Regions from separate parts of the Ralstonia sp. PBBBR1 genome, predicted to be linked through region 2. Evidence: riboswitches for the same ligand, from Rfam matches in the RefSeq annotation. Region 2 holds a riboswitch; the other holds the start of a gene.
What was found. Region 2 has a riboswitch for glycine ahead of gcvT (glycine cleavage system aminomethyltransferase GcvT). Riboswitches for the same ligand answer to the same signal wherever they lie in the genome.
Positions count from the first base shown of each region.

Region 1: it holds a riboswitch for glycine, as region 2 does, so the genes downstream of both, CFE42_RS08895 (D-amino acid dehydrogenase) here and gcvT (glycine cleavage system aminomethyltransferase GcvT) in region 2, are expected to answer to the same signal.

Region 1 is NZ_NKIL01000005.1:31,914-38,011, reverse strand. It holds gene CFE42_RS08900 (porin) at 1-21, shown strand, start outside; gene CFE42_RS08895 (D-amino acid dehydrogenase) at 89-1,342, opposite strand; glycine riboswitch at 1,488-1,593, opposite strand; gene eutC (ethanolamine ammonia-lyase subunit EutC) at 1,658-2,449, opposite strand; gene CFE42_RS08885 (ethanolamine ammonia-lyase subunit EutB) at 2,470-3,852, opposite strand; gene chrA (chromate efflux transporter) at 3,977-5,212, shown strand; gene dbpA (ATP-dependent RNA helicase DbpA) at 5,262-6,098, opposite strand, start outside.
Region 2 is NZ_NKIL01000007.1:145,170-151,267, reverse strand. It holds gene gcvH (glycine cleavage system protein GcvH) at 1-263, opposite strand, end outside; gene gcvT (glycine cleavage system aminomethyltransferase GcvT) at 311-1,438, opposite strand; glycine riboswitch at 1,568-1,695, opposite strand; glycine riboswitch at 1,708-1,805, opposite strand; gene CFE42_RS14145 (hypothetical protein) at 1,966-2,292, opposite strand; gene CFE42_RS14140 (UvrD-helicase domain-containing protein) at 2,566-4,686, shown strand; gene CFE42_RS14135 (ABC transporter substrate-binding protein) at 5,230-6,098, opposite strand, start outside.

The DNA of each region.
Region 1 (6,098 bases), on a different contig from region 2:
GGCGTGCGACACAAGTTCTGATCGCTTGGATCGTTCTCGCAATGAAAAAGCCCGCCAGCGTCCCGGCGGGCTTTTTCGTTTTCTGCGATCAATGCACCGGGCAATCTCGCGCGATCACGTCGCCCACCATCGCGGCAGTGGCGCCGGACAGCGTCCAGCCGAGGTGCCCGTGGCCTGTGTTGTAGAACACGCGCGCGTGCCTGCCACGGCCGACGCGCGGCATCATGTCCGGCATCATCGGGCGCAAGCCGGCCCAGGGCACCACGCGCGACGTGCCAATCGCAAAGTTGCGGCGCGTCCAGGCCACCAGGGGTTCGATGCGGTCGGCGCGGATGTCGCGGTTGTAGCCATTGAACTCCGCCGTGCCGGCCACTCGGAACCGGCCAGTGCCCAAGCGGCTTGTCACGATCTTCGCGCTCTCATCCAGCAGGCTGACCCACGGCGCGCCTTGCACGCTGGCTTCATCGTCCAGGTGCACCGTGATCGAATAACCCTTGACCGGATACACGTTGATGCGATCGCCCACCAGTTGCGCGATATGCCGGCTGCCCACGCCCGCGCAGACGACCATCGCATCGGCGGCAAGGTCCTGAACGACATTCGCCGCACTGGTGGAAAGGCGGTCATCCAGCGTGGTCTGCAGCAGGAGGCGGACGCCGCCTTCAGTGGTTTGCACATCGCGCACATCCACGCCTTGCATGAAGCGCACGCCGCGCCTTTCGCAGGCCTGCGCGAGGCCCCGCGTGAACTTGTGGATGTCACCGGTGGCGTCGGATTCGGTGAAGTAGCCGCCGTAGTAGTTGCCGCGTAGCGTCGGCTCAATGGCGGCAATCTCCTCGGGGCTCACGGCGTGGCGCTCAAGGCCGCCGGCGACGAGCAGGGCGTTGGCCTTGCCTGCTGCCGCAAAGCTGGCCTTGTCGTGATAGACGTGCAGAATGCCGCGCTTCTGCAGGTCGAAATCGATCTGCTCGCGTTCCGCCATCGCAAACAGATGCTTGCGTGCCTCGATGGCCATGCGTGTGGTTTCGATGGTGTTGCGGCGGTAGTGCGCGATGCTGGCCACGAACTCGCCGATCCACGAGTATTTGTGCCACGAGGGCTTGGGATTGAGCAGCAGCGGGGCATCGTTGCGCAGCATCCATTTGATGCCCTTGAGCAGCGTGCCAGTGCTGTTCCAGACTTCAGCGTTGCTGGCGGAAAGCTGCCCGCCGTTGGCGAACGATGTTTCCATGGCCGGATACAGGTGGCGGTCGAGTACCGTGACCTGATAACCGAGTTGCGAGAGCGTGTAAGCAGTGGTGACGCCGGATATGCCGGCGCCGACGATGACGATGTGCGTCATGGCGGTCCCTATGGAGTGATGTCATGACCGGACGATCCGGTCGGCTCACCCCATCTGTCTCGGGACCTGAGAGCTTGGGCGTCAGCAGCGCTGGCGCCTTCCCCTTCGGTGGGCGCGCGCGTGCACGCCTCTCTCCAGATTCGCAGTCGACGCCACAGTCCTTTTGCCTGAGAGTTTCCGGGGTGGTTGCTCCATCGGCGCCGGGCGTTGCACGTGCGTGCGTTGAGCCCGGTCTCTCCTGCGGCGTGTTGCAGCTGTCGTTGGTGCGTCAGCCGCGCCTGCGTGCTGCCGGTGTGGGCAGCGGGGGGGAGTGTGTCACGGGTTGTGAGGTTCGGCAAGTCGGGCTGTACCCGGTGAGACGGACGGCGTGTCATCCTTCAGGTCGACGCCACTGCGGCCCAGCGCCAGCGCGCCGTTGAGCAGGAACACCAGCCGGGTCGCTGCCTGGTCATAGGTCAGACCTGCCGGCCGCACATTGGAGATGCAATTGCGCTCCGCATCGGAGCGGCCAACGCGCGGCGCGTAGGTCAGGTAAATGCCTAGGCTGTCAGGCGAACTCAACCCTGGCCGCTCACCGATCAGCATCACCACCTGCCGCGCGCCCAGCAGTGCACCGATCTCATCCCCCAGCGCAACCCGGGACTGCTCGGCGATGGCGACTGGCCCGATCGACCATCCGGCCGGCAGACGCTCACGCACGCTGCATAGCAGCGGCACTGCATGGCTTTGCACCGCCAATGCGGAGAGCCCATCGGCAATCACGAAGACAACGTCGAACGGCTGCGCTGGCCGCAACGCGCCAAGTCTTGCGCGGCTGGCCTCGTCAAGGCGGCGGCCAAGGTCGGGACGGCGCAGGTATTCCGCGCGATCGGCTGCCGCGCTGTGCGCCGTCACCGCCGTGAAGCCCGCTTCGCCCAGTGCGGTCGCCACCGCTGCGCTATCGAGCGGCAGGTGCACGGCGTCGCGCGCCTGGGCATGCGCCACGCCAAACGCCAGCACGGCGTCGGTCGTCTGGCTGTTGCCGGCGCGGCCCAGCGCGATACGGGCGTCGGTAAAGGCGCGCAGGTGCGCCCACGGATTCAGCTGGACGAGGGTGTGTTTCGGCATGTCTGGCTTCCCCACGGAATTCACAGTGCGTGAGCCAACTGCAGCAGCGGTTGCCGCGCCGTGGCGTCTTGCAGGCGGCCGGCAGCATCGACGATGCCCATGCTTTGTAGCCACGCCTCGAACTCCGGTGCGGGCCGCAGGCCGAGCGTGTCGCGCAGATAGAGCGCGTCATGGAACGACGTGCTCTGGTAGTTCAGCATGATGTCGTCAGCGCCCGGCACGCCGATGATGAAATGGATGCCCGCCACGCCAAAGAGCGTCAGCAGCGTGTCCATGTCGTCCTGGTCCGCTTCTGCGTGGTTGGTGTAGCAGACGTCGCAGCCCATCGGCAGGCCCATCAGCTTGCCGCAGAAGTGGTCTTCCAATCCAGCGCGGATGATCTGCTTGCCGTCGTACAGATACTCCGGCCCGATAAAGCCGACCACCGTATTGACCAGCAGCGGCGAGAACGCCCGCGCCACCGCATACGCGCGCGCTTCCATGGTCTGCTGATCCACACCGTAGTGTGCGTTGGCCGACAGCGCGCTGCCCTGGCCGGTCTCGAAATACATCACGTTGTTGCCGACCGTGCCGCGCGCCAGGCTCTGCGCGGCGTCATGGGCCTCGGCCAGCAAGGCGAGGCTGATGCCGAATCGCGCGTTGGCCTGTTCGCTGCCCGCCACCGACTGGAACACCAGGTCTACCGGCGCACCTTGGTCAATGGCGCGCACCGTGTTCGTCACGTGCGTCAGTACGCAAGACTGCGTGGGAATGGCGTAGCGATTGCGCAGTTCGTCAACCAATTGCAGCAGCGAAACGATGGCGCCGAGATTGTCGCCGGCCGGGTTGATGCCGATGGTCGCGTCGCCGCAGCCATAGAGCAGGCCATCGATGATCGATGCAGCAATGCCTTTGGGGTCATCCGTCGGGTGGTTGGGCTGCAGCCGGACCGACAACCGGCCGGGCAAACCGATGGTGTTGCGAAAGCGCGTGACCACGCGGCACTTGCGCGCCACGGCGACCAGATCCTGGTTGCGCATCAGCTTGCTGACCGCGGCGGCCATTTCCGGCGTGATGCCGGGCGCGACGCTTGCCAGTGTCTGGCTGTCGGTCTCATGCAGGAGCAGCCAGTTGCGGAATTCCCCCACTGTGAGCGAGGCGATCGGCTGGAAGGCCTGCGCGTCGTGCCGATCAAGAATCAGGCGCGTGACCTCGTCGTCTTCATAGGGCACCAGCGCTTCGTTGAGAAACACCGACAGCGGCACATCCGCCAGCGCCGTGCGCGCGGCCATGCGTTCGCCTTCGCTGGCGGCTGCCAAGCCAGCCAGATAGTCGCCCGAACGCGACGGGCTGGCCTTGGCCAGCAGCGTCTTGAGATCGTTGAACACATGGCGCTGTGCGCCAATGGTGTGGGCAAAGTGCATGATGGGATACCCGGCAGAGTCCAATGGCGGTGACGGCGATGCCTATCCTGCCACTTTAGTTGCCTTCCAAGCCATGGCGGCAATGTTCTAATACGGGTTTCTCAAACGTCGATATCCCGCGCCAATGACCGCTTCCGCCACACCGTTCCGTACACATCAAGCGGGCTCTGCCATGGAAGTGCTGGCGGTCTTTCTCAAGCTGGGCCTCACGAGCTTCGGCGGCCCTGTCGCGCATATCGGCTACTTCCGCCGCGAGTTCGTGGAGCGCCGCCGTTGGCTGGACGACGCAACATTCACCGATCTGGTCGGGCTGTGCCAGTTTCTGCCGGGGCCTGCCAGCAGCCAGGTCGGGTTTTCCGTCGGCCTGCTCCGGGCCGGCTGGCGCGGCGGGTTGGCGGCGTGGTGCGGCTTTACGCTGCCTTCCGTCTTGTTGCTGCTGGCATTTGCGATGCTCGCGCCGAGCCTCGGCGGCCCGTTTGGCGCGGGCCTGATCCACGGTTTGAAGCTGGTTGCCGTTGCTGTGGTGGCGCAGGCCGTGTGGGACATGGCGCGCAAGCTCTGTCCAGACTGGCAGCGCGCAGGCATCGCGGTACTCAGCATCGCCGTGCTTGGCGCGTTGACGACCGTCTACGCGCAACTTGTCGTGATTGCGCTTGGCGCCGCGCTGGGCCTGGTGTTGTGCCGGACATCCCTTCCGGCCAGCGGTAGCCAGAGGGCAGGGCAGGAGGCCGCATTCCGCGTGTCTCACGTGGCCAGCATCGTCAGCCTGGCGTTGTTCTGCGCGCTGCTGTTCGGACTTCCGGTTCTGACGGATCTTCATCCGTGGATGCCCGCGAAGGTATTCGACGCGTTCTATCGTTCGGGTGCATTGGTTTTTGGGGGCGGGCACGTCGTGCTTCCGTTGCTGGAGCAGCAGACGGTCGCGACCGGTTGGGTGGCATCGAACGATTTTTTGGCTGGCTACGGTGCCGCACAGGCCGTGCCGGGGCCGCTCTTCACCTTCGCCGCTTTCCTCGGTTGGACGATCGGCCCCGGGCTCAATCACTGGGCCGGTGCTGCCCTTGCTACGGTGGGTATTTTCCTGCCGGGCTTGCTGTTGGTCATCGCGGCGCTGCCTTACTGGCAGGGATTGCGCGCGCGCCCGTCCATGGCAGCGTTGCTTGCGGGGGTGAATGCCGCAGTGGTTGGGTTGCTGGCGTTTGCCCTTTACACGCCGGTCTGGACGAGCGCCGTGCGGTCATGGCGCGATGTTGCCGTCGCGGCGATTGCGTTCCTGCTGCTGACGCAATGGAAAACGCCACCGCTGATCGTGGTGGCGTTGTGTGCGGCTGCGGGTATTGCCGCTGCCATGCTGGGTTGAGTCGCACGCGCCCTGCGAGCCGCAACCGCTCGCGGCGCAGGGCAGGGCGTCACTCCTCCATCAGCCGGACCCTGACCTTCTTGCCCTTCACCGTGCCGGCGTTGAGCTTGCGCAGCGCGTCGCGTGCGATGCCACGCTCGACCGCGACGTAGGTCGAGAATTCGGTCACGTTGATCTTGCCGATCTGGTCGCCGCGAAAACCCGCATCGCCGGTCAGTGCGCCGAGCACATCGCCGGGGCGGATTTTCTCCTTGCGGCCGCCGAGAATCTGCAGCGTTTCCATTGGCGGCAGTAGTGGTGCGTCATTGCCGGTATCCAGCTCGTCGAGCTGGTGCCATTCGACCTCGCGGCCGAGCGCCTGCTCGATATTGCCGACGCGCCCCATCTCGTCCATGCTGGCGAGGCTTAATGCCCAGCCGTTCTCATCGGCGCGGCCTGTGCGGCCAATCCGGTGCACGTGCACTTCGGGATCGGGCGTCACGTCAACGTTGATCACCGCTTCAAGCTGGGCGATATCGAGCCCTCGCGCGGCAACGTCGGTCGCAACCAGCACTGAGCAACTGCGGTTCGCGAACTGGATCAACACCTGGTCGCGCTCACGCTGTTCGAGTTCGCCATGCAGCGCAAGCGCGTGAATGCCCTGCGCGCGCAACACATCGAGCAGGTCTCGGCATTGCTGCTTCGTGTTGCAGAACGCGAGCGTGCTGACCGGACGGTAGTGCTTGAGCAGTTGCCCCACCGCATGCAGCCGCTGGCTGTCGGTCACCTCGTAGAAGCGCTGGCGGATCTTGCTGTCGTCGTGGCGCTCTTCGAGCTTCACTTCCTTCGGGTTGCGCAGAATCCGCTGGCTCAGCTTTGCAATACCTTCCGGGTACGTCGCCGAGAA
Region 2 (6,098 bases):
GCGCCCGCGGCATCTGCGTTGTTGGCGACGATCTCGCCGGCCACCGGGGCGAAGATGTCGGAAGCGGCCTTGACCGACTCCACCACGGCAATCGCTTCGTCCTTGGCGACGGCGCGGCCGGCTTCCGGCAGCTCCAGGAAGACGATGTCGCCGAGCTGTTCCTGCGCGAAGTCGGTAATGCCGATGGTCAGCGTGCCGTCGGCTTCAACGCGGATCCACTCGTCGTGTTCGGTGTACTTCAGATCGGCGGGGACGTTGCTCATGAAAGGTTTCTCCGGAAGATGGGTATGGGGGAATGCAGATTCGGTGTTCAGCTGACCAGCGCCTTGCCATTGCGCACGAACGGCAGTTTAACCACAGTCGCGGTCAACTTGCGGTCGCGAATTTCGACCTGCACGTCGGTGCCGACGGGCACCTCCTTGGGCAGGCGCGCCAGTGCGATGGAGAGCGACAGGCTCGGGCTGAACGTGCCGCTGGTGATCTCGCCGTCACCGGCGGCGGTGATGACTTTCTGGTGGGCGCGCAGCACGCCGCCCTTGTCGCGCAGGATCAGGCCGACGAACTGTTCGCGTTGTCCACCGGCTTGCAGCGCGGCCTTGCCGGTGAAGTCGCGTTCGCTTTGCAGGTCGACCGTCCAGGCGAGGCCGGCGTCGAGCGGCGAGACGTGCTCGTCCATGTCCTGGCCGTAGAGGTTCATGCCGGCTTCCAGGCGCAGCGTGTCGCGCGCGCCCAGGCCTGCCGGGCGCACGCCGGCCTGCAGCAGGCGCTCCCACACGCCCGCAATCTGCGCGGCCGGCACCACCAGTTCGAAACCGTCTTCACCGGTGTAGCCGGTTCGGGCCACCATGATCTCGCCCACGTTTTCCACGGTGACGAAGCCCGCGTTGAACGGCTTGAGCGCGTCGCCCACGGCCTGCGAGCCGGGCAGCGCGGCGTAGGTCTTGGCACGCGCGTTCGGGCCTTGCACCGCCAGGATGCCCAGTGGCTCGGCGCCCGCGTTGTTGTCGGAGCGGCGCGGCGTGATCGTCACGTCGGTGCCGGCGGCGGCGTTCTGCGCGACGATCCATTCCAGGTCCGTCGGGGCGGTGCCTGCGTTGACCACCAAGCGGAACCAGTCTTCGCGGAAGAAGTAGACGATCAGATCGTCGATCACGCCGCCCTTGGGGTTCAGCATGCAACTGTAGAGCGCCTTGCCGGGCGTCTGGAGCTTGTCGACATTGTTGGCGAGCAGCCCACGCAGGAAGTCGCGCACGCGCGCGCCGGTGAGGTCGACCACGCACATGTGCGAGACGTCGAAGACGCCGGCGTCCTGGCGCACGGCGTGGTGCTCTTCGATTTGGGAGCCGTAGTTGACGGGCATGTCCCAGCCGCCAAAGTCGACCATGCGGGCGCCCAGCGAGCGGTGGATGGCATTGAGCGGCGTGTGTTGGAGCGTCATGGAATCTCTCGGCAGAGGCGCCGCCACTGTGGCCGGGCGCGGCGCGTTATTCGGGACCAGAAAAGCAAAAAGGCCACCCGCGCAGCCTGATGCCTCATGGTGACGCCATGAAGATCAACAAGCTGCGCAGATGGCCCCTCTGTCCTTGGTACCTGAGAGATTGCGAAGCGGGGCGCATAGCGGTGCGCGCCGTTCGTGAGCCCCTTCGGTGGGCGCCCGCAGTGGTCGTGCGGCGCCAGCTCTCCAGAGTGCGGTCGGACGCATGTCCGCCGATCCGCCCGGTCCTGGATGCCTGAGAGTTTTCGGGTGCTACCCCTTCGGCGGCGCCTTGCCGTGTACGGCGGGCACGCTCTCCCGGATGGATGGGCGGAATTTACGGAAGGGGGATGGGATTGTCAATCAGGACAAATCGATGGCGCATTTTGGCAGCCACACAGCCAAAAACGGCCACACCTTCGGGGCGCTGGCGGGGCCGCCAACCCAAAGCGTGTGGCCGGAGTGCGGGTGTTGGTTGGTGTTGCTTCGACTTACTTGCCGATTTGGCGACTGACCTGGTTTTCCTGCTGGTTCAGCGTGCGCTGTTCCTGCTTGGTGATGTGCCCACCGTTTTGCGAGGCCATGTCGCGCTCTTCCTGGCGAATCTGGCGGTCTTCCTTGTGCAGCTGGCGCGCCTGGCCCTTGGTGATTTCGCCTTCCTTCACTTCGTTGTGGATACGCTTGTTCTGGTTGGCGAGGCGGTGGTTGACCTCGGCGCGGCGCGGGTGGTCCTTTTGCCATTGCGTCTGGGCGAAGGCGCCGGTGGTGGCGGACAGGGCGACGGCGGTTACGGCCAGGATCTTGGCGATGCGGTTCATGGTTTCTTCCTCCGGTGGGCGGCTGACCGATTCAGCCGCTGTCCCGTCCATAACGGCACGTTTTGGCTCCGGGCTGACCGCCATCGTGTAACGGGGCGTAAGCGGTGTAACGGCCGGAAGCAAAGCGAGGGGCGCAAACGCGTGCGGTGCGGTATTGGCACCTCCGACAGCGCCCCGGCAAACGGCTTTTCATCGGCTCAATCGATGCAAACGCGCCGTGCTACCATCGCCCTCCGCTGTCGTTCCCGCCTGCTTTTTCTTCCGCCTGTTCCCATGTCTTCCGGTCTCGCCCACGGGCTCAATGCTGCCCAATCCGAAGGTGTGCATTACCTCGACGGCCCATGCCTGGTGCTGGCCGGGGCGGGCTCGGGCAAGACGCGCGTGATCACGCAGAAGATCGCGCACCTGATCCTCGACAAGGGCTTCGAGCCGCGTCACATCGCCGCCGTCACGTTCACCAACAAGGCGGCCAAGGAAATGCAGGAGCGCGTGGCCAAGCTGATGGACGGCAAGACGCGCGAAGACGGCAAGCGCATTCCCATCAAGCAGTTGACGGTCTGTACGTTCCACTCGCTGGGCGTGCAGATCCTGCGGGCCGAAGCCGAGCACGTGGGCCTGAAGCCGCGCTTCTCGATCATGGATTCGGACGACTGCTTCGGGATGATCCAGGAGCAGTTGGCGACCACCGACAAGCAGTTGATCCGCCGCGTGCAGAGCACGATCTCGCTGTGGAAAAACGGTCTCGTCGATCCGGACACCGCGATTGCCGAGGCGCTCGCCAACAACAATGTTGATGATCACCAGGCGGCGCTCGTCTACCGCAACTACGTCGCGACGCTGCATGCGTATCAGGCCGTGGACTTTGATGACCTGATCCGCATTCCCGCCGAGCTGTTCGCGCGCAATGAAGAGGTGCGCCTGAAGTGGCAGAACCGTCTGCGCTACTTCCTCGTCGATGAATACCAGGACACCAACGCTTGCCAGTATCAACTGTTGAAGCTGCTGGCGGGGGGCTCGCACTTGCGTGCGCCGGCCTTCACGGCGGTGGGCGACGACGATCAGGCCATCTATGGCTGGCGCGGCGCCACGCTCGACAACCTCAAGCTGCTGCAGACGGATTTCCCGAACCTGAAGGTCATCAAGCTGGAGCAAAACTACCGCTCCACGGTGCGCATTCTGAATGCCGCCAACGCGGTCATCGCGCAGAACCCGAAGCTGTTCGAGAAGACGTTGTGGAGCGAGCACGGCATGGGCGACGCCATCAACGTGACGAGCGCCAATGACGAGGAGCACGAAGCCGAGAGCGTCGTCTTCAAGCTGTCCGCCCACAAGTTCGAGCGCCGCGCGCAGTTTCGGGATTACGCGATTCTGTATCGCGGCAACTTCCAGGCGCGTCTGTTCGAGCAGATCCTGCGGCGCGAGCGCATTCCGTACGTGCTCTCGGGTGGGCAGAGCTTTTTCGACAAGGCCGAGATCAAGGATCTGTGCGCGTATCTGCGCCTGATTGCCAACGCGGATGATGATCCTGCGTTCATCCGCGCCATCACCACACCCAAGCGCGGTGTGGGGAATGCGACGCTCGAAGTGCTGGGTTCGTTTGCGGGGCAGGCCAAGGTGTCGCTGTTCGAGGCGGCGATGATGGGCGGTATCGAAGCACAGCTTGCGCCGCGCCAGCTTGAGCCGTTGCGCGTGTTCTGCGAGTTCATCGTGCGGCTGTCGGACCGCGCCGCCAAGGAGCCTGCTGCCACGCTGCTCGACGAGATGATGGAAGGCATCCATTACGAGGCCTACCTGTACGACACCTATGACGAGCGCCAGGCCCAGAACAAGTGGACCAACGTGCTGGAGTTTCTCGACTGGCTCAAGCGCAAGGGCACCAAGCCGGAGAAGGAAAGCGAAGAAGACGCCACCGGTTTCGACAATGCCGATGGCCTGATGGACGCCGGCAAGAACCTGCTGGAACTCACGCAGACCATCGCGCTGATCAGCATGCTCGAAGGCCGGGAAGAGGACCCGGATGCGGTGCGCCTGTCCACGCTGCATGCGAGCAAGGGGCTGGAGTATCCGCACGTGTTCCTGGTCGGCGTGGAAGAGGGCATCTTGCCGCACTGCCGCGAAGACGATGAGTTGACCGACGAGAAGATCGAAGAAGAACGGCGGCTGATGTATGTGGGTATCACGCGGGCACAGCGCAGCCTGCATATCAGCTGGTGCAAGAAGCGCAAGCGCGCGCGAGAGACGGTGGTGTGTGAGCCGTCGCGCTATATCGCCGAGATGAAGCTTGGGGAAGATGCCGGCCCGACGCCGGAGGACACCATGCCGGCGATGTCGCCGAAGGATCGGTTGGGAGCGTTGAAGGGGTTGCTGGCGGCTAAGAAACCTGTGGCTTCGTGAGGGGGTTTTGGTTTTTGGTTTTGGTGCATCCCTTGTTTCATCCCCTGCCGGGGCTGACTCACTTTCTTTGTCTTGCCAAAGAAAGTAAGCAAAGAAAGGCGCGCCCGAGATGGCGAAAGATTCCTTCAATTTCCGTAACCGGGCGGAGGCGGGGAAAACTCGCTGCGCTCAGACAGTTCCCCGCCTTTTTTCCGCCCGCTTACGAAAATTGAAGGCGCCATCTAGGGCAGGAAAGTCAAAGGACAAAAGCCACACCCTCGGGGCGCAAGCCCAAACGAAAAGGCCAACCTCACGACGGGTTGGCCTTTCTCTTTTGACGTTGAGCCCTTGATGGCGCCTTGAATTTTTGTGAGCGGGCGGAAAAAGGAAGGAGGCTTGTCTGAGCGAAGCGAGTTTGCCTCCTTCCCCGCCCGGTTACAGAAATTCAAGGGGAAGTCGCCATCTCGGGCGCGCCTTTCTTTTGCTTACTTTTCTTTGGCAAGACAAAGAAAAGTAAGTCGGTCCCGGCAGGGAACGAAAGGAGGGCGGACCACCAAGCCAGAATCAATTCCCCGCTCCCTGAATGTAATTCAGATCAACAAACTCGCTTCCCCGATTTCCACGCGTGAAATCCAGCGTGAACCCGCCCACATCAACGCGCGTCTGCAACGCGCGCCGCAGTTCCACGCCGGTCATCTTGCCGCCCGCGGCATTCATCGCCTGAATCAAATACACCGCGGCGATATACCCCGATAGCGTCGCAGCGGAAGGCGGTTCATCCAGAAACTGCTTCATCCGCGCCATATGCTCGCGCGCGACTTTGGTGACGCCGCTGGCCGGGTTTGGCACCGTCTGGGCGAGCAGCATGCCGCCGCTGTAGCCGGAGCCCAGGATTTCGCGCGCCACTTGAGGGTTGACGGACGACAGCCCGACCAGAAAGCCATACCAGCCCTGCTGCGCCAGCGCACGTCCGACGGTGGCGTAGGTGAGCGTGTCGCCGGCGATGATCACCGCTGTTGGCTTTGTCGGCGCGATGCGGGCCGCAAGCTCGGCCGGGTCTCCGGTAAGTGTGTAAAGGTCCAGCGTTTCGGCAGCATTTCCCTTGGCGATCGAGCCACGCAGACGCACCCCGAGTTGCGGATCGAAGCCCGCTGCCGTGACGAGTGCAATCCGCCGCATGCCGAACTGCCGCAGCCGGTTGTGCGCGGCGACGATTTCGTGGTCGTAATCGGGGCGGATGAACAAAACGTTGTCGGCGGTCGACGTCGCACCTGAGAGCGGGGCGAGCAACGGCACATTGCGCCGTGCGATCTCGGGAGACGCTGCCAGCACCGGCAGCAAGCGTTCGCTTACGCCAAAGAGCAACTCGACATGGTCGCGTTCGATCATGTCAACGGCCTGCGGGATGGCTTCGTTGAGCGCCGCCTCGCGCC